DNA from 3 places in the Parabacteroides sp. D25 genome. Region 3 is predicted to be linked to each of the others. Evidence: riboswitches for the same ligand, from Rfam matches in the RefSeq annotation. Region 3 holds a riboswitch; each other region holds the start of a gene.
What was found. Region 3 has a riboswitch for cobalamin ahead of HMPREF0999_RS05050 (TonB-dependent receptor plug domain-containing protein). Riboswitches for the same ligand answer to the same signal wherever they lie in the genome.
Positions count from the first base shown of each region.

Region 1: it holds a riboswitch for cobalamin, as region 3 does, so the genes downstream of both, HMPREF0999_RS11065 (sirohydrochlorin cobaltochelatase) here and HMPREF0999_RS05050 (TonB-dependent receptor plug domain-containing protein) in region 3, are expected to answer to the same signal.
Region 2: it holds a riboswitch for cobalamin, as region 3 does, so the genes downstream of both, HMPREF0999_RS03170 (ABC transporter substrate-binding protein) here and HMPREF0999_RS05050 (TonB-dependent receptor plug domain-containing protein) in region 3, are expected to answer to the same signal.

Region 1 is NZ_JH976503.1:115,218-121,750, reverse strand. Features, by position in the region: gene HMPREF0999_RS11075 (bifunctional aspartate transaminase/aspartate 4-decarboxylase) at 1-1,486, opposite strand, end outside; gene aspT (aspartate-alanine antiporter) at 1,499-3,196, opposite strand; cobalamin riboswitch at 3,283-3,480, shown strand; gene HMPREF0999_RS11065 (sirohydrochlorin cobaltochelatase) at 3,608-4,525, shown strand; gene HMPREF0999_RS11060 (TonB-dependent receptor) at 4,672-6,533, shown strand, end outside.
Region 2 is NZ_JH976500.1:793,480-800,012, reverse strand. Features, by position in the region: gene HMPREF0999_RS03180 (ABC transporter ATP-binding protein) at 1-146, opposite strand, end outside; gene HMPREF0999_RS03175 (iron ABC transporter permease) at 148-1,185, opposite strand; gene HMPREF0999_RS03170 (ABC transporter substrate-binding protein) at 1,195-2,358, opposite strand; cobalamin riboswitch at 2,421-2,620, opposite strand; gene HMPREF0999_RS03165 (precorrin-2 C(20)-methyltransferase) at 2,687-3,391, shown strand; gene HMPREF0999_RS03160 (hypothetical protein) at 3,440-3,952, opposite strand; gene HMPREF0999_RS03155 (formate--tetrahydrofolate ligase) at 4,346-6,013, shown strand; gene HMPREF0999_RS03150 (hypothetical protein) at 6,083-6,533, opposite strand, start outside.
Region 3 is NZ_JH976501.1:355,746-362,278, forward strand. Features, by position in the region: gene HMPREF0999_RS05045 (putative transporter) at 263-1,945, shown strand; cobalamin riboswitch at 2,055-2,260, shown strand; gene HMPREF0999_RS05050 (TonB-dependent receptor plug domain-containing protein) at 2,298-4,301, shown strand; gene HMPREF0999_RS05055 (DUF5074 domain-containing protein) at 4,322-5,686, shown strand; gene HMPREF0999_RS05060 (ABC transporter substrate-binding protein) at 5,686-6,533, shown strand, end outside.

The sequences.
Region 1 (6,533 bases), on a different contig from region 3:
TTTCCTGTGCCAGACGGAAAACGACATCCAGAGGTTCGTAATTCTTTTTTAGATATTCCACGAAATCATCCCCATAGAATTTCTTAGCCCAGACAAGCATATCGATCTCACTATAATATCCCGCACGCAAAGGGTCGTCTAATAAGGTGAATCCGGTGCTTTCCCACAATGTGTGTAAACGCTCGTGGATCATATCCTGCATCCTTTTCTTATAGGTATTTTCCGCATCTAATAGAGCGAAAGACGCAAACAGAGACATTTGTGTTTGTTGTGGCAAGGAAAGACCGGCCGTATGATTCAAGGCTACTTGACGGCTATCGGCTACCATACGATCAATAAAGCGGATATCCTCGGGATGTAAGGATAGACTGCTATATCGTTTTTTTAGAAGCTCCTGTTTATCTCTTGGCAATTCACGGATCATCCGGTCGTAAATATTATCTTGATGTAAAGCGATTACCGCCAATCTCCATCCGGTTGCTCCGAAATATTTGGAGAAAGAATAGACACATAACGTATTCTTTGGTAATTCGGCCATCATCGAGCGAAAATGCGGAATAAATGTCGCATACACATCATCCGTAATAATCATAAGGTTGGGATTGTCGTTCCGTACGATCTCAACGATCCTATTCATCAATGCTTTTGTCAATCCGTATGAAGGCGGGTTGCTCGGGTTTGTTATGAAAGCGGCTTTCACGCTAGGATCTTTCAGGACATCTAAATCCTTTTCTTGATATTGCCACGTGTGATAGCCGTCTTTTGTCATCTTCAAGGCTTTTATCTCTATGACATTAAAAAGATAACGAGCCTGTTCCGGAATCTCTATATAAGGAGTGAATACCGGAGCGAAGAGAATGATCTTGTCTCCCTTATTCAACAAGAAATTCTGCTGCAAGGAATCGAAGATATAACACATGGCGGCAGTTCCGCCCTCGGTAGCGAAAAGATCGAATATTCCCTCAGGGGGCTGGTTATCACATAATTCTTGGTCTAAATAATCCCGCACGAGCATTTCCGTATATTTCAAGATACGATCGGGAACCGGATATTGATCACCAATGACACCTTCCGCCCATTCATATACAAGTTCATTCTCATCTACACCTTTTTCCGTGACCAGATATTCATAGGTACCCTTCAATAAAGTAGCGCCGGGAGATTGCGCATGTTTCTTTAGAAACTGTACGAAGCGAGACGCGATCCTTTTGCGGTTGGGAACCCCTGCGGCTCCGGCCATCTCATCTGCCAATTCGGTTTCCCGCAGGCATTCCTCCAAGGCGAACTGCCCTAATAGGAAGAATGCCTCCCGTGGAACCGTACTGATCCAGTTTGGATTTCCCCTTCCTGCGTTCAGCATGATGTGCGTACTTTTACGAGCGCTCTCATCCGCTAACTCTATCAAGATGTTCTTTAGCTCGAAAGGGCTAATCTCCGACATCTTTTTCTCATATTCTCTCGTGACATGTATTTTCTTCTTGTCCATACATTATATATATTACATGATTAGCACAATAACGACACCCCAGATGATTAATAAAGTATTACCCACCGCATAGGTAACGGTATAGCCTAAGGCTGGAGTCTCACTTCCTACGGCATCTTCCACCGCTCCTAATGCGGCAGTTGTCGTACGTGAACCCGCCGTACAACCTAAAGTAATAGCCGGGTGGAACTTAAAAACGTAACGTCCCATCAGAATACCGATGATAAGCGGGATAGATGTCGCTAAAGCACCGATAATAAATAAACTTATACCGACTTCCTTCAATCCGGTCACGAAACTGGGACCCGCCGTGATACCGACTACGGCGATAAACATATTCAATCCCAAATTATTTAATATCCAGACGGAAGGCTCCGGAATACGCCCGAAGGTCGGATGCTTAGAACGAAGCCATCCAAAGACGAGCCCGGCTATCAAAGCACCTCCACTCGTACTTAGGCTAATCGGGACACCCCCGAAATGAATCGCGAGCGAACCTAAAATTCCCCCTAAGAAAATACCGATACCCACGAAAATCAAATCGGTCTGATTGGTTGGGCGATCGGGATATCCTAAAGCCGTCGCCGCTTTATTTACCTCTGATTTCATGCCTGCCAATTCCAGCATATCACCGGAATCTATCACCGTAGCGGCCAAGACCGGGATATTGATACCCGCACGCCTTACGGACTTGATGCTAACACCATGCATAAACGATTGATTGCGTAAATAGCAGATCTTTTTCCCCACGTATTCCTTATGGATCACTAGTACGGGTAACGTCTCTGCCGGAAAATCGAGCAATTCAATGTCATTGACCTCGTCGCCAATCCAGTTCTCCTCTCCGATCACGAATTCCCGGCGACCGCTTAGGACAACCTCATTTCCGGTATGTAAAACCAAATCCGGTTTAACATCAGTTACTACATTATTAATACGGACACGCTCCACGAACAAATGCCGTCCCAATTGGTCTAAATATACCTCCAACTGCTTTACGCTTTTGCCATCCTTGAACCATTCATTACTAATCTTATAGGCCCGGAAAGTTACCGGACGGGCGGCAGGCATAAAGCCCGGTTGCTCGCTCTCGTCGTTATTTCCCATTTTAGCCTCTAGCTCTTTACACGCTTTTTTCACGTAGTCGAGTCCTCCTAAAAGACGTGGCCCGATATCACTCACTAACCATGCGGATCCTGCCGTACCGAAAATATAAGTTACCGCATAGGCCACGGGCATTACATTTACCATAGCGCTTTTATCCGTATCGCTAATATTCATCTGTCCGATCGTATCTTCGGCAACTCCTAATACTGCCGACATCGTCTGGGAGCCCGCCAATAATCCTGCGGCCTCGCCTGCGTTATATCCCATAAGTTTCGCTAACAAAAAAGGAGCGATCAAACAAAATATACACATGACGGCGGCGAAAAGCATTTGAGGAAGACCTTCCTTTTTCAATCCCCGGAAGAACTGTGGCCCAACGCTATATCCTACAGCGAAGAGGAACATCAAGAAAAAGACGGACTTTAACGGTCCGCTTATATCGATTTTTAATTGCCCGATCAATACACCGACCAATAATACGCTGGTAACCGTTCCCAGCGTGAACTTCTTTATCTTAAACTTGCCAATCCAGAAACCGAGAGCTAAGGTTATGAAAATAGCTAGCTCCGGATAATGTTGAAGTAAATTAGTTATCCATTCCATATCTATTTATTTGATGTTAAACAAAAAAGATGCTATTGGAACAGGGATTCTTTGAAAGATGTTGTTACTTTTCGGAATTATTTATATAAATTTGCGACCGCTTAGGTGATAGAGTTTGTCTACCGACAACTCTATAAAAGGGAATCCGGTTAGAATCCGGAACAGTGCCCGCTACTGTGAAGCTCTTGAAAAGGAAAGCGTTCTGCTATGCCACTGTCTTAAGAAAGATGGGAAGGTTGCTTTCCGAGCCAGTCAGGAAACCTGCCAAGCGAAGTAATGATTAATTCCTCCCGGGGTTAGGAGTAATTAAGAGGATAGAAATATCACCTATATCTAAAAGATGTTGGAGACGGAATAATACGTTGTCTCCGTGGGATTGATATGTAATCTAATTATTAATATATTCATATGATGAGGAAACACTTACTATCTTTCTTCCTGCTGGTCATCAGCCTAGTTTGTCGTGCGCACGATGGCGAGAATTTTGTAGCATCCGATTTATTCGCCTCTTTACAACCGGGCGATAAGGCCGCTTTATTGATGGTACATTTTGGAACAACCCATGATGATACCCGTGCCTTGACAATCGACGCGATCAATCAAAAAGCGAAAGAAGCTTTCAAAGATGTTGAGTTGCGTGAGGCATGGACTTCTCGCATTGTAATGCGCCGCTTAAAAGCTCGTGGCATAGAGAAACTAAACCCGATCGAAGCCTTGGAAAAGTTAAAGGCTGATGGTTATACGCACATTTTGATCCAATCCACGAATATAATCGAAGGTATCGAGATGGAATCCTTACGTAAGGATGTTGCCACCATGAAATCTTCTTTCAAGGAGATTCGTATCGGTAATCCTTTATTGTATACACCGGAGGATTATGAGGCGGTAATCGCCGCTATCATAAAAAATGGGGCGAAAGAAGGCGCTACTTTATTGGTAGGCCATGGCACTTATACACCGGCGACGGCCCAATATGCTATGTTGGATTATATGTTGAAGGAGAAGGGATTCAAGGATTATTCCGTAGGAACCATCGAGGGCTATCCTACTTTTGATACGATGGTAGCCCAAGTAAAGGCCAATGGAACGAAGAAAGTCTTGTTGATGCCATTTATGTTTGTTGCCGGAGACCATGCGAAAAACGATATCGCCGGTGATTGGAAAGAGGAATTGGAAAAGAAAGGCTACGAGGTAAGCGTATTTATGGAAGGTCTGGGACAGAATCCGGATATTCAGAAGATCTTCATCGAACATGCCCGTTTCATGGCTAAACATAAGATGATCGATATCGTTGATAAGAAGAAAGCTTATGCGGTAGAGAAGGACTAAAAAAGTTCTCCAAATCTATGTTTTATTCCTTTCGGAAGAAAAAGTAATTCCTTCCGAAAGAAACTAAATTTTCATTCGAAGGAAAATGGAATTTCTTTCGAAAGGGATTTCACATGCATACAATAAACAGTTATAATGCTAAATATATGAAAAGAGTTTTGACAATCTTACCGTTGACAGCCTTATGTATCAGTACGATGCAGGCGCAACACAAGAATGAGTACACGAATTTCGCCGATACGACATTCAATATTCAAGAAGTCGTAGCGACCGCCGCACGCAAGCCACGTCCACAAATCACGAAGTTGGACGTACCTATGAAATATCTTCCTATTTCAATTAATAGCATTACGGCGAGTAGTTTGGAGTTGCGAGGTATCCGTAATATCCAAGATGCGGTACGCTTTATGCCGGGCGTACGATTCCAGACATCTTATGGCGCATTTCAACAATTGTCGATCCGTGGTTTCGATCATTCTATCATGATGATAGACGGTATCCGCGATGAACGTTCGGCAATAAACAACTCTTATCCCGTACCCGATCTATCCTGTATCGAGTCTATTGAATTATTAAAGGGACCGGCTTCTGTACTTTACGGACATTCAGCCGTAGGTGGAACCTTGAATATCGTTCGTAAATCCCCGTCAGAGAAACAGAGCGTTAACGCCCGATTGGCCTATGGTAGTTACGAGAATAAAGAGGCGACGCTTGGCATGGGCGGTAAATTGGTCGGTCCGGTCAATTATTACGCCAATGTCAACTTTTCCGATCAAGAGGGCTGGCGTGATAATGGCAACCGTCGCTTTTCCGGTTATCTGGCATTGCAAGCTAAAATGACGGAACGTGACATATTAGATGTTCGTGGAGGTTTTAACCGCGACTTCTATGGGACGGAGATCGGTCTTCCCGATTTAATGGCAAATGATGTATATAATGTGCAAACAGGACAGTTATATCTCCATAAAAATGATATGCTACCGGGACTTGACCGTGAGGCTCGCTACAATAACGAGTCCGACTTTATGAAGAATCACGCTTGGAACATATCAACGCAGTACACACATACTTTTTGGAACGGTGCGAAACTAACAGATCGCCTTTCTTACAATAACGACGATATCAACTATTTTGGGACGGAAGCCCTCGACTATCTCGAAAGTGATGATCCGATCTATGATCATTATTATATGAAAAATGGCCAGAAAAAATATATCTGTTTGGACAGTGTATATCTTTCTTTCCCGCTTCGCTTCTCCCATATAGCCAAGACGGTAACCAATACGCTCGAGCTAAGCGGTAAATTCAGGACGGGTGAGATAAAGCATACGTATATGGGAGGTTACTCTTTCGTCGCCTTGAATCGTACCAGCTATTCGGGCTATAATTTAGGAGATGATGTTCAGGGTCCCGGCCTTTATTCGCATGTATCCGTTTATGATCCGCATAGCATGGGATATATGACCAGTAAATTCTCGAAAGCAACGGTTACGCATCATTATTCCAACAGCCTTTATCTTCAAGATATGGTTGAGTTCAACGAGCAATGGAAGGTATTAGCCGCTCTACGTTACGACTTTTTCCGTTATATGTCCGCCAGCGCTACAACTCCTACCGGACGACGTGAGTATGAGGAGCATTCAAGCTTCAATATGATAAAGAATAAGGCGTTGACCTATCGTTTCGGAGCGGTCTATCTGCCCCATCCGAATACATCCATTTATGCGTCTTTCGCCTCTTTCTTCAAGCCGATCCGTACGTTCTATCAAGATAACGTCATTTATGTAGGAGGTGATGGAAATCGTTTCGAGCCTGCTCGCAATGAGGAAGTATTTAAGCCGGAGAAAGGATACCAAGCCGAGGTGGGTCTTAAATATCAATTGAACAATATATTAAGCGCCAATGCCAGCTTGTTCTATATCCGGAAGATGAACAGTACGGCTACGTTGACCAACAACTATCAAGTGGAGGTAAACGGCGAGACTACCACGAAGAGCGTAATCGGACA
Region 2 (6,533 bases), on a different contig from region 3:
GACTTCCCCACCCCGTTAGCACCCAGCAAACAGGTTAATTCACCACTATAGATCGTAGAGTGTATACCTTTAGCTACCAGCTTTGTACTACTCTTAGAATGGTAACCGATCGAAAGTCCGTTAATATGAATCGTATCTTGTTTCATCTTACTCGTTCAATTCATTCTTACGTTTTCTAAATAATACTGAGGCCACTACTGGAGCACCTACTAAAGCGGTTACCGAGTTGACAGGTAACGCTCCCTCGAACCCCGGCATACGGGCGATCAAATTACAGATCAACGCCAACGCCGCACCGGCGAATAAGACCGCAGGCATTAAAATCCGATGGTCGGAAGTTTGAAATATGGCCCGGCATAAATGCGGAACGGCTAGCCCCAAGAAGATAATAGGTCCGCAATAAGCAGTGACAATCGCCGTAAGGACCCCAGCCGAGGTGATAACCAACAAACGGGCCCGCTTGATATTAAGTCCCAAATTGCGTGCGTAGCTATCCCCAAGAAGCATCAAGTTCATGGTCTTGATAAGCAGGAACGAGAGAGGGATCAAGATTGTCATAAGAATCACGAACAACGTCATCTGATTACCGGAAACACGGGCGAAACTACCCAATCCCCAAATCACGTATGCACGGATATCCTCCTCGACGCTAAAGAATTTAAGTACACCGATCACGGCGTTTGCCACGTAACCGATCATCACACCGATAATCAACAACGTGACATTTCCTTTTACCTTTTGGGAAACATACACGATCAGCGCCATCACGGATAAGGAACCGATCACGGCCGCTATCGATAAGGCGATCTCCCCCATAAAACCAAGTTTACTCAAGGCAACGCCCCCTAAACTACCGCTTAACAACACCACGAAAGCGACACCCATGCTCGCTCCCGAACTGATACCTAAGACCGAAGGTCCGGCCAATGGATTACGGAAAACGGTTTGCATCTGTAAGCCGCTGATGGATAAGCCAGCTCCCGCTACCAACGCTGTCAATGCCTGTGGTAGTCGGGATTTCCAGATAATATTCTGCCATGTAATAGGCTCATTTCCTAAATTCCAGATAATATGCCAAACCGATTGAAGAGGAATAGAGACTGACCCCAACACCAAATTCAAAAAGATTAGAACAAAAATAGCCGTGACAATCGCCAGCATCCATAGGGTATTTGAATGTCTCATCAGTGTTCCTTATTTAAGTCGAGAATAATAGACCGACTCATGATCCGGTAATAAATCCGGATGAAAGATATGAAGCAAATCCGCTAGGACGATCTCCGGTTCTGTCGGCATACTCTCATAAAACGGCGTGTTCTTCATATTACAATAGATAATTCCTTTCTCCCGGAACGCACGGAAATCCTCATAACGAGGATCTTGCTCTTTCAATGCCTCATAGCTGAACGTTCCCGGGAAACTATTCACGATACGCCAATAATCAGCGTCGTCCGCTTGGTTATAGACCGTCTCGAAGTCTAATGTAACACCACCGGATCGCTCATCATCTTTCAAGAAATAATCAGCGCCGGCATCCTTGAAAAGTTGCGCTAAGAAGCTCTTTCCTCCTACGGCATACCAGTTTCCACCCCGTAACTCGCCACTAAAAACGATCGGACGTTTTTTAACCTTACCATCCGCCGTAAGTTCCTTTAATTCATTATACCTCTTCTCGATGGTGGCGAAACGCTCATTGCCATCTTTCTCTATCCCCAACAGCAAGCCTACGAACTTGATCCACTCGGCCTGTCCCAATGGCGTAGTCTCCTTATAACCCAAATGGGGAATCAAGGGAATACCCACGTCTTTCAGCGTCTCATAGCCTCCCCGCTTGAATGGCGATACAAGGATCAAATCAGGATTCATGCTCATGATAACCTCGTTATCGAAATTCCCCTCGATACCGATCTTAGCGGTTTTACCTTCTTTCAGGCGTTCGTTCATCTCTTTATTGAACAAATGCCGTGTACTGGTAATCCCAACGACCCTATCCAAGGCACCCAATTTAATAAAGTTCGATAATTGCAGGGAAGTCATACAGATAACGCTTCGGATAGGAAGCTCTATCACCGTATAATCAGCGGGAATCCCCGTGGGTTTCGCACCTCTTTTCACGAACGCATAATGAAACGTGGTGCTTTCCTCATTTTGAGGATCTTGGATATCAGCCAAGAGATATTGATCCGCATAGGTAAGCTTGAATCCTTGGGCGTATAAAGGCTTAACCTGCTCTTGCGAGAACGCAGATTGCTCTACGGAAGCCGTCTTCCCTATTTCTCCTTTTTCACGGATACCTGAAGTACATGATAAAGTCAATACCGATAAAAGCAAGCATCCACCCGCTATAAACTTATTCATAATCCTTGTTTAATTGACAGTTGATCATTGACAGTTACTCTCGTCCTGCTCCACGGGACAGCAACATTTATTTATGAACCGGCAGGTCTTCTGACTTACTTCCATTCAGGACGCCTTCCCGATTACAAAACCAGTGGCCAAGGTATTGTCCGAATGTTTAAAAGTTCACAGCAGCGTGGTCTGTCCGGGATTCTCACCCGGTTCCCTTTTAATCCGCCTCCCGGAAAAAGAGATAAGCGGAGCCTGTTACAGTGACAAAAGTAGTAAGAATATTTGTATACATCCACAATTTTAAGGACTTTTGCGTTTCAAATAAAAACAGATACACATGAATCATCCTATTCACTTCGTCTCATTAGGTCCCGGTGATCCGGAATTAATTACGCTGAAAGGGCTTAAAACATTACAAAAGGCTGATATTATCTATTGTCCTGCTACACAAGGCAAGCATGGAATCATATCTCGGGCGACGGATATATTGAAAGCTATTGAGGTAGACGAATCCTTGATCCATCCGTTTATTTTGCCAATGAGTAAGGAACGGACAGATGCGTTAAACGCTTATAACGAATTGTTTCTGGATGCCCAAGCTGAATATTTGAAAGGGAAACAAATCGTGATCGTCGCCGAGGGAGACGCTGGTTTTTATTCATCTATACAATATGTATACGATAAATTCGAGGAAACAGGAATCCCGGTAGATCGAATCGCAGGAATTCCGGCATTTATAGCGGCAGGTGCCTTGGCCGGGATACATATCGTAAAACAAGAGGAGCAAATTAACGTAATCCCCGGGACTGCGTCGTTCGATGAACTTTCGGCAAAAATAGAAAATGGAATGATCATCGTCATCATGAAATTACCGGGTTGCCAAGAGGCTATTCATACTTGTATCCGGCAGTATGCGGATAAGGCGGTTTTTCATTATTTCGAGAATGTAGGAACAAGAAAAGAATATTATACTACTGATATCGCCACTATACATTCCAAGGATTTCCCCTATTTCTCCCTACTGATTATCCAACCTCGCTAAAAGAAGAAGGCTGCCCGGAGAGTAACCAAACCCGGACAGCCCATCTTATTACGCTACATGCAATATATGCTTAAGCTGATCGATATGGAAACGAAGTGTATCCATATAAGGTTTCACTGAATTATGGTACATGACCGCTTTTGCGTGCATATCTTCCAACTCGCTTACTTTACGGTTCGCCTCACGCATTTTACAAGCGTTGTAGCGAATACCCGATACATGTCCTTTGATATCCTCGATCGCTTGGTTTCCCCGGTTGAAGATAGACTCTGCTTCTTCCGGAGCGTATACCGTATAGGCTTGGGCAACGTCATCCAGTAACGCCTGTTGATAAGAGCCGGCTATCGGGAGCAATTGATGGATCGCATGATGACATAAAGAATGAACCTCGTTTTGAAGCTTCTTCAATTCTACTTCCCACTTTGATTCACATACTTCATCCAATTGTTTGACTTCCGCTACGACACGACCGCTAAACAATTCCACTACCATCTTTTCCCATGCTTCTGCTACCCACGATTTAGTAGCAAATGTAACCTGACTAAATCTTACTGTTGACATAACCTTAAATTTACATATTATATTGCTAATGTTATTAGTCTCTTATCTGTTTCAATTTATCACACTCAAACCATTTTAGGTTTCTTTTTATCGTTGTGACATCACAAAATTAATCAAATTATTACAGATGAATAATTTTAAAGACTATTTTATAATTCTTTAAAAGTACAACAAGCAAAACGTATGATTTTTGCAAAGCTCACTTTACAAAAAGTTTAATTTCAAGCCTGACAGCTATCACAAAAAGCAAGATCCTCGCCATCTTCGCACAAAAATATCAAAATAACACAATCTTATTATTCCATAAAGGGGGAAAACCTTGTTCCGTATCATTTTGTTATTATAATAAATTAGATTTACTTTGTTCAAACTATATAAACTTACATAAAGCACATGAAATCGGACATTGAGATAGCAAGAGAAACAGACTTGCGTAAAATTAAGGAAGTTGCGACAACGTTAGGTATCCCTCGTGAGGAAGTACAAAATTATGGCAGGTATATTGCCAAGGTTCCTATCCATTTGATCGATAAAAAGCAAATGGACCAGCATAATTTAATTTTAGTGACCGCTATCACTCCCACTAAAGCGGGAATCGGAAAGACTACGGTTTCGATCGGTCTGGCTTTAGGGCTGAATAAAATAGGGAAGAAAGCGGTGGTCGCTTTACGTGAGCCGTCTCTTGGCCCGTGTTTCGGCATGAAAGGTGGTGCTGCCGGAGGTGGATATGCCCAAGTGCTTCCCATGGAAAACATCAACTTGCATTTTACAGGGGATTTTCATGCGGTTACTTCCGCCCACAATATGATTACCGCTTTATTGGATAACTATATTTATCAGACCCGCAACACCTGCGAGGGATTGAAGGAGATCAAATGGAAACGGGTTCTTGACGTAAACGACCGTAGCTTACGTAACATCGTATCGGGTCTAGGCGGCTCGGCGAACGGTGTCCCTACCGAGACCGGATTTGACATCACTCCCGCTTCAGAGATCATGGCGATCCTTTGCTTGGCTACGGATATAGAGGATTTGAAACGACGTGTCGGAAATATTTTATTGGGTTATACAAACGAAGATAAGCCTTTCACGGTAAATGATCTTGGCATAGCCGGAGCTATTACCGTATTGCTAAAAGACGCATTACTGCCGAACCTTGTACAAACAACGGAGAATACTCCCGCATTTGTACATGGAGGTCCTTTCGCTAATATCGCCCATGGATGTAATTCCATATCGGCCACCCAAATGGCTCTTACTTATGGAGATTATGTGATTACGGAGGCTGGTTTCGGCGCTGATCTGGGCGCGGAGAAATTCTTTAATATCAAATGTAGAAAAGCGGGGCTTTCACCGAAACTGACAGTCATCGTAGCGACTGCCCAGAGCTTGAAACTTCATGGTGGCGTTCCGGAGAAAGAAATCAAGGAACCGAATATCGAAGGATTAAAGAACGGATTCGCTAACTTAGATAAACACATTGAGAATATGAAGAGCTTCGGCCAGCAAGTAATCGTTACTTTCAACCGTTTCGCTACCGATACGGACGAGGAGATTGCGTTAGTGGCTGAGCATTGCGAGGAGAAAGGGGTTGGATTCGCCATGAATAACGTTTTCGCCGAAGGCGGTGAAGGGGGTACGGAGCTTGCCCGCTTAGTGGTTGATACGATCGAAAATCATCCTTCCGCTCCTTTACAATATACATATGATCTGAATGATCCGATCCGTACGAAGGTACAAAAAGTGGCCCAGAAGATATACGGAGCTTCTTCGATTGTTTATACGACTTTGGCCGATAAAAAATTGCGTCAGATCGAAAGCTTGGGTATTTCCCATTATCCGATCTGTATCGCCAAGACTCAATATTCATTCTCTTCCGATCCGAAAGCTTATGGGGTCGCCAAAGATTTCGAACTAAAAGTACGAGATGTAATCATCAATAACGGAGCCGAGATGATCGTTGTCGTCATGGGCGAGATCATGCGTATGCCGGGACTCCCGAAAGAGCCGCAAGCCCGAAAGATCGATATCGTGGATGGCATGATTGAGGGATTGAGTTAATAGACAGTAAAACGATTCAAATAAAAAAGGTGCGCCTCACACATTCAGTAAGGCGCACCTTACTTTTGCTTATTTATGAATAAACTTTATAGAACCTCTAGCTGTATTTAGCAAATAGATTCCTGCTGGCAAGCGAGAGATGTCAATACGATTCGACTTACTCTCTGCCATTTTCCCTCCAGTTATCGCATAAATAGAAATCCCGCTTTCCGTTCCTTGTACTTCCAACACATCTCCATAAATATGAAGTTTCAGTTCGTTCTCCTCTACTACAGGAGCGATAGAGGTTGTTCCATTGAAATAGTCATGTGTCTTTCCTGAATATTCCCAGCTTGTCTCAGCGGGGAAATACATTTTCTGATAATTTTTCGAAATCATCGGGTTTCCCGCGTCCACGATCTCCGTCTTGCTTTCTGACATAAGCATCCAACTACCACCGAAATCAATGGAAGACGAGGTTTTCGTGACATTCTTATCGTAAGACCACTCCATTTTCATCTTGAACGTCTCTCCCTCAGCC
Region 3 (6,533 bases):
GCAATATCTTAAAAGGAACAAAGACGTATGAAAAGGATCTGTTCGCACTGTCGTGCGACATTTGAATGGCCGGTAACCCTTTTGCCGGAAGAGGAAAGTTTGTCTAAATTATCAGCATAAGAAATAGAAAATATATTAGTAAATGTTGTTAGAATGGATGCCAGATTAAACTGGGATACTAAATGTTCAATATGTGTATCTCTGCCGAAGTGATTCGCCAGAGGTACTTTTTTATCTTAAATTAATATATACATGAATAGATATGGAATGGATTAATGAATTGTTATGGGGAGAAGGGGTAGGGCATTCTATCCTTTTGTTATCCGTTGTGATCGCTCTGGGGATCCAGCTTGGTAAACTGAAGCTATTCGGTATCTCTTTAGGGATTACCATGGTACTGTTTGTCGGGATCTTTCTCGGGCATTTCGGTTTTACGGCGAATCCGTCGGTCGTTCATTTTTTTAGAGAGTTTGGTTTGATCTTATTTGTTTACTCGGTAGGTATGCAAGTAGGCCCCGGATTTTTCTCTTCGTTTCGAAAGGGAGGGATCACGTTGAATATGCTTGCTTGCGGTATTGTTTTTCTAGGGGTGATTACTGCCTTGATTATACATTATATTACAGGCATTCCTATACCGACAATGGTAGGTATCTTATCCGGAGCAGTGACGAATACACCGGGATTGGGCGCTGCTCAACAGGCTTATTCAGATATGACGGGGATCTCGGATGAAACGATCGCTTTAGGATATGCGGTTGCCTATCCGTTAGGTGTGATCGGCATTATCTTGTCGATGATTTTTATCCGTTATGTTTTCCGTATCTCTTTTGCGAAGGAGACGGAACAATTGGAAGAAGAGACGGATACGGAATCGGGAGGAGAGGCTGTACCTATCTCTTTGGTGGTGAAGAATCCGGCGATTTTTGGTCGTAGCGTAAGTGAGCTATCTAAATTGTTGGAACACCGTGAATTTGTTATTTCCCGTATTTTACGTAACGATACGAATCGGATAGAGATCGTGGCGGGGAACACGGTATTGAATGGGGATGATAAGATTTTTGTTATTACCGCAGAGCATGACGTGGAGGCGATAAAGACTTTTATCGGTCAAGAAATACAGATGGATCGTAAGCAATGGATTCCGGCGGAAAGCCAGTTTATCAGCCGGCGTATTTTGGTTACCCGGTCTGAAATCAACGGTAAGCAATTAGGGGCTTTGCAGTTACGCCGTTTACATGGAATTAACGTGACTCGGATCAATCGTGCGGGGCTGGAGTTGGTAGCTACTCCTAATCTGGTCTTGCAAATAGGCGACCGGGTGACAGTGGTCGGTAGTGAATTGGCGGTGGAGAAAGTTGCCGAGACGCTGGGTAATTCAATGAAACGCTTGAATGAACCTAATTTGGTGACTATTTTTGTTGGTATAGTTTTGGGTATTATCGTGGGAAGTCTTCCTATTAGTTTTCCGGGTATTCCTCAACCGGTGAAATTAGGATTAGCGGGAGGTCCGTTGATCGTTGCGATATTGATAAGCCGGTTCGGTTATCGTTATAAATTGGTTACTTATACCACGCAAAGTTCTAATTTACTATTGAGGGAATTAGGAATCACGTTGTTTCTCGCCTGCGTGGGATTGAGTGCGGGTGAAGGTTTTGTCGATACGATAGTCAATAAGGGTGGTGTAGCTTGGATCGGTTATGGTTTTATAATAACGTTATTGCCTCTACTGATTATCGGTTGTGTGGGAAGGTATTTTTATAAACTGAATTATTTTACGTTGATGGGATTGATTGCGGGAAGTACGACCGATCCTCCTGCGTTAGCCTATTCCAATATGGCGGCAGGAAATGATGCGCCGGCGGTTGGATATGCGACGGTTTATCCATTGACCATGTTTTTGCGTGTGTTGACCGCACAGTTAATGATATTATTCTTTTATACATAGAATAAATATTTTGTTGTTAGTAATGTTTAGAAAAGTGTAAACTCCCTAGCCTTCCGCCGAAGTGATTCGCCGGGGGGCTTTTTTGTTGCTAATCAAAAAGTAAACATGTATCTTTGCGGCCAATCAAGGTGTAGATGTTATCGATTCCGATAATAATCAGTAAAAGGGAATCCGGTGCGAGTCCGGAGCTGTACCCGTAGCTGTAAGTCCTTGGAGCCCCGGCAAATCTTGTTGCCACTGCCTATCGGATAGGCGGGAAGGTAGCCGACAGAGGGTGGACGAGCCAGAAAACCTGCCATGATTTTGTTATGCGACGTTTCGGGTGAAGACGTTGGTAAACCTAAGAATTATTATGCGAGATTTATATCTTATAAGATGTCTGTGCGTTTTTAGCGTATGGTTATTTTCTTTGGGTGTCGCTTTCGGTCAACAGATCGATACGACGGCCTATCACGAGCTTTCCGGGGTGGAAGTAGTGGAGAAGGTACGTCCGTCGGTCACCCGTGAAGGTACGCCTTTGCAAATTATGGACCGGGCGGGAATCGATCGCTTGGGAGTACAAGACCTATCCGAGGCCGTGAAACGCTTCTCGGGAGTTACAGTACAGGATTATGGGGGGATCGGAGGATTGAAAACGGTCTCGGTACGTAGCTTGGGAGCGAAGCATACCGCCGTCAGTTACGATGGGGTGACGATTACGGATGCGCAAAGCGGGCAAGTCGATATCAGCCGTTTCTCGTTGGATAACGTGGAGATGGTTTCCTTATCGATCGGACAATCGGATGACATCTTCCAAACGGCAAGGGTGTATGCCTCGGCAGGAGCCTTGAATATACAAACCGGAAAGCCCACGTTTAAAGACAAATCGTTTCATACTTATCTTAAGGTTAAGGGAGGTTCCTTCGGGCTTTTTAATCCCGTGCTGCATTATGATCAAAAATTAGGAAAGCGTTGGAGCGCATCCTTACATGGTGATTTCGTGCGTGCGGATGGGCAATATCCCTATACATTGATTAATGGGGAATTGGAGACGAGAGAGAAGCGTAGAAATAGCGATATCCATGCTTACCATTTGGAAGGTAATCTATTCGGCGATTTTGGAAGGGGAGGCGAACTTTCCTTTAAGGCGTACTATTTTGATTCGGAGCGGGGGCTTCCCGGTTCTGTTAATTTATATAACAAGAACACTTCTGAACGATTATGGGATAATAACTTTTTCGTGCAATCGGGGTATAAGAATGTTCTTAATGAGAAATTTACGCTACGGGCCATGGCTAAGTATAATTATGCTTTTACTCGTTATTTAGATATAAATGATAAATATGCTGCGGGCGAACAAGTCGATTTGAATACACAGAATGAGTATTATGGCTCTGTAGGTTTGCTGTATACTCCTATAAAGTATGTATCGGCGACGTTGACTACGGATTTAACTCGCTCTATGCTGGACAATAATTTTGTGAACGGCCCTAATCCAAAGCGAATGGCCTCTCAATCAGTACTAGCGGTGCAATATAAGAACAGTCGATTCACGGCTACCGCTAGTTTATTGGGAACATATATCACTGATAAAGTGGAGCAAGGGGAAAAACCGGATGATAAGAGGCGTTTATCCCCGGCTGTAAGTTTGTCTTGGCGGCCATTCTCGGAAAGTACTTTGCGGATACGTGCCTCTTACAAAGATATATTCCGGGTTCCTACATTTACGGACTTGTATTACCTCCGTATGGGAAATACAAATTTGAAACCGGAAGAAACTTCCCAATATAATGTAGGGGTAACATGGAGTTCTTCCTGTGGGGATTGGCTGCGGCATTTCAGTATTTCGGCGGATGGATATTATAATACGGTGAAAGATAAGATCGTGGCTTTACCTACCATGTATGTTTGGAAGATGATGAATATGGGCGAAGTGGATATTAAAGGGGTAGATGTAAATTTATCTACACAATTCCGATTGCCCTTACGAATGAGCTTGCTTTTGGCTTCCACTTATTCTTTTCAATACGCGGTTGATGTGACAGATCCGGAAGCTAAGAATTATAAGGATCAGATTCCTTATACACCTCGTCATTCTGGCACGGTTTCCGTAACCTTGGAAAATCCATGGGTAAATGTCTCTTATATACTGACTGCGGTTGGTGATCGTTATGCATTGCCGCAAAATATAGATCGGAACAGGATTGATTCTTATATAGAACAGAGTATTTCTATAAATCGAGATTTTCGTTTTCGATATTTCGGTTTGCGTTTGCAAGGTGAATTGTTAAATCTTGCGAACGTGAATTATGATGTTATTCAGTATTATCCCATGCCGGGCCGTTCTTGGCGTTTAAGTATTTGTTTATCCTATTAGTAAACTATAAAAGTAAAGTAATGAAAAAGAAGAATTTAGTTTGTGTCTCTGCCTTGTGTGCATTGATGTCTTTCTCGTTTGTCAGCTGTGATGATGACAATGAGCCTTCACTGAACATACCAAATGTATCTGTAACTAATGTCAGTTTTACGGATGAGAATCCGGAAGCTTTAAAAGTTAGCGGAACCTTAAATTGGACAGCTCCGTCTTCTGTTGACAATGTAACAAAGTACGTGATTTATGGTTCCTCTGATGGAACCGCTAAAGATATGAAAATTGCGGAGGTAGAAGTTGGAACACATTCATATGCTATTACGGATGTCGTAAATATAGGCTATTTATTAGTTATAGCCGCAAATGCGGAAGGTGAGTCTTCTGTTTATGCTTCCGTAAGAGTTATTGATTTTGTGAAGGATAGTTCTTTCATGGCTTTATATTTCTTGAATTCGGGCAATATGGGAAATAACAACTCTTCTTTATATATGTACGACATAGAAAAGGATGAGGTTGTCCCCGATTATTTCTTGGCTCAAAATGGCAGGGGGCTGGGAGATACGGCACAGGATATGATCGTGTATGGCGATAAGATGTATATCGCGGTATATGGAGAGTCTACGATAGAAGTGACAGATCTGAAGGCAAAATCCATTAAGCAAGTCAAGACAGAGGGGCAGCCCCGTTATATGGTATCAGAGGGTGGAAAAGTCTATATTAGCTATTATAATGGATATGTCGCTCGTTTGGATACCGCATCCTTGGAGGTTGAGGCGAAGGTAAAGGTCGGACGGAATCCGGAACAATTGGCGGTATCTTCTAATAAATTGTTTGTCTCAAACTCCGGAGGTATGGATTACAGTACCGAGGTTGGGTATGATAAAACGGTATCAGTGGTTGATCTGTCTACTTTTACAGAGATAAAGAAGTTGGATGTAGTATTGAATCCCACACGGATACAGGCGGATGAGCAAGGAAATGTATATGTGGTTTCTATGGGTAACTATGCGGATATACCCAATACGGTACAAAAGATAAATACGGAGACTTATGAGGTTACTTCCCTTACGAATTGTCCAAACGCAACGGAGATGGCCTATGAGGATGGCAAGCTATTTCTGTTCTATGCGCAATGGGGAATGTCTAGCCCTGCATTTTTAACATTTGATACAAAGAGTCAATCTGCGGGAACGAGCTTTATTACAGATGGAACCTCAATACAGTCCCCTTATTCAATCAGTGCCGTGGGTGGAAATGTCTATGTCGCAGAGTCTGATTATAAGAATAATGGCGATATTTATTGTTTCGGAGGTGACGGTAAATTGTTCAAGAAGTTTGAGGCCGGTTTAAATCCCATGAAAGTAGTCCTCGCTCAAAAAGATAATATCTAATGCGATTACTGATTCTCTTAGGGTTCGCTTTCTGGATGGTGGCATGTACGCCATCCGGAAAGCAAACTTCTTCCAAGGAAGCTCTTTCCTCTGATAGTATTCAATATGCCCAAGGTTTCACGGTTCAGCGCTTTGATACCTATACAATGGTGGAAGTTCGTGATCCGTGGGATAGTACTCGTCTGCTTCAACGCTATTTATTGGTAGACCGGACAAAGTCGGTTCCTGGCGGATTACCCAAAGGGACGATCGTGAAGGTCCCGGTAAAAGATATTGTGGTTTATACTTCTGTTCATGCGGCTATTATTGATCAATTGCACGAAATCAATAAGGTTATAGGTGTTTGTGAGCCTCGTTATATGGATACTCCTGCCATACAAGAGGGTATACAGGCCGGAAGAATCGCTGATTTAGGTGAGGCTACCTCTCCGAATATAGAGAAAATGATAGAGATCGGTGCGGAACTCGTGATAGCTTCCCCGTTTCAGAACAGTAGTTATGGGCCTGTCGAGAAGATAGGGATACCCATTATCGAAGGAGCCGACTATATGGAGGCATTTCCTTTGGGGCGCACGGAGTGGATTCGCTTTTATGGTTTGCTATTCGGAAAGGAAGAGATGGCCGATTCTATATTTAAAGAAACAGAGCAAGCCTATTTGTCTCTAAAGGACTTAACCGCAAATATAGATAATCGTCCTACTGTTTTGTCGGAGAAGAAGTTCGGCTCTTCGTGGTATGTACCATCCGGAGATAGTTATATGGCTCATCTTATCGAGGACGCCGGAGCCGATTATATGTTTAAGGATTTACCGGGTGCCGGAAGTACCCCCTTAGCATTTGAGACCGT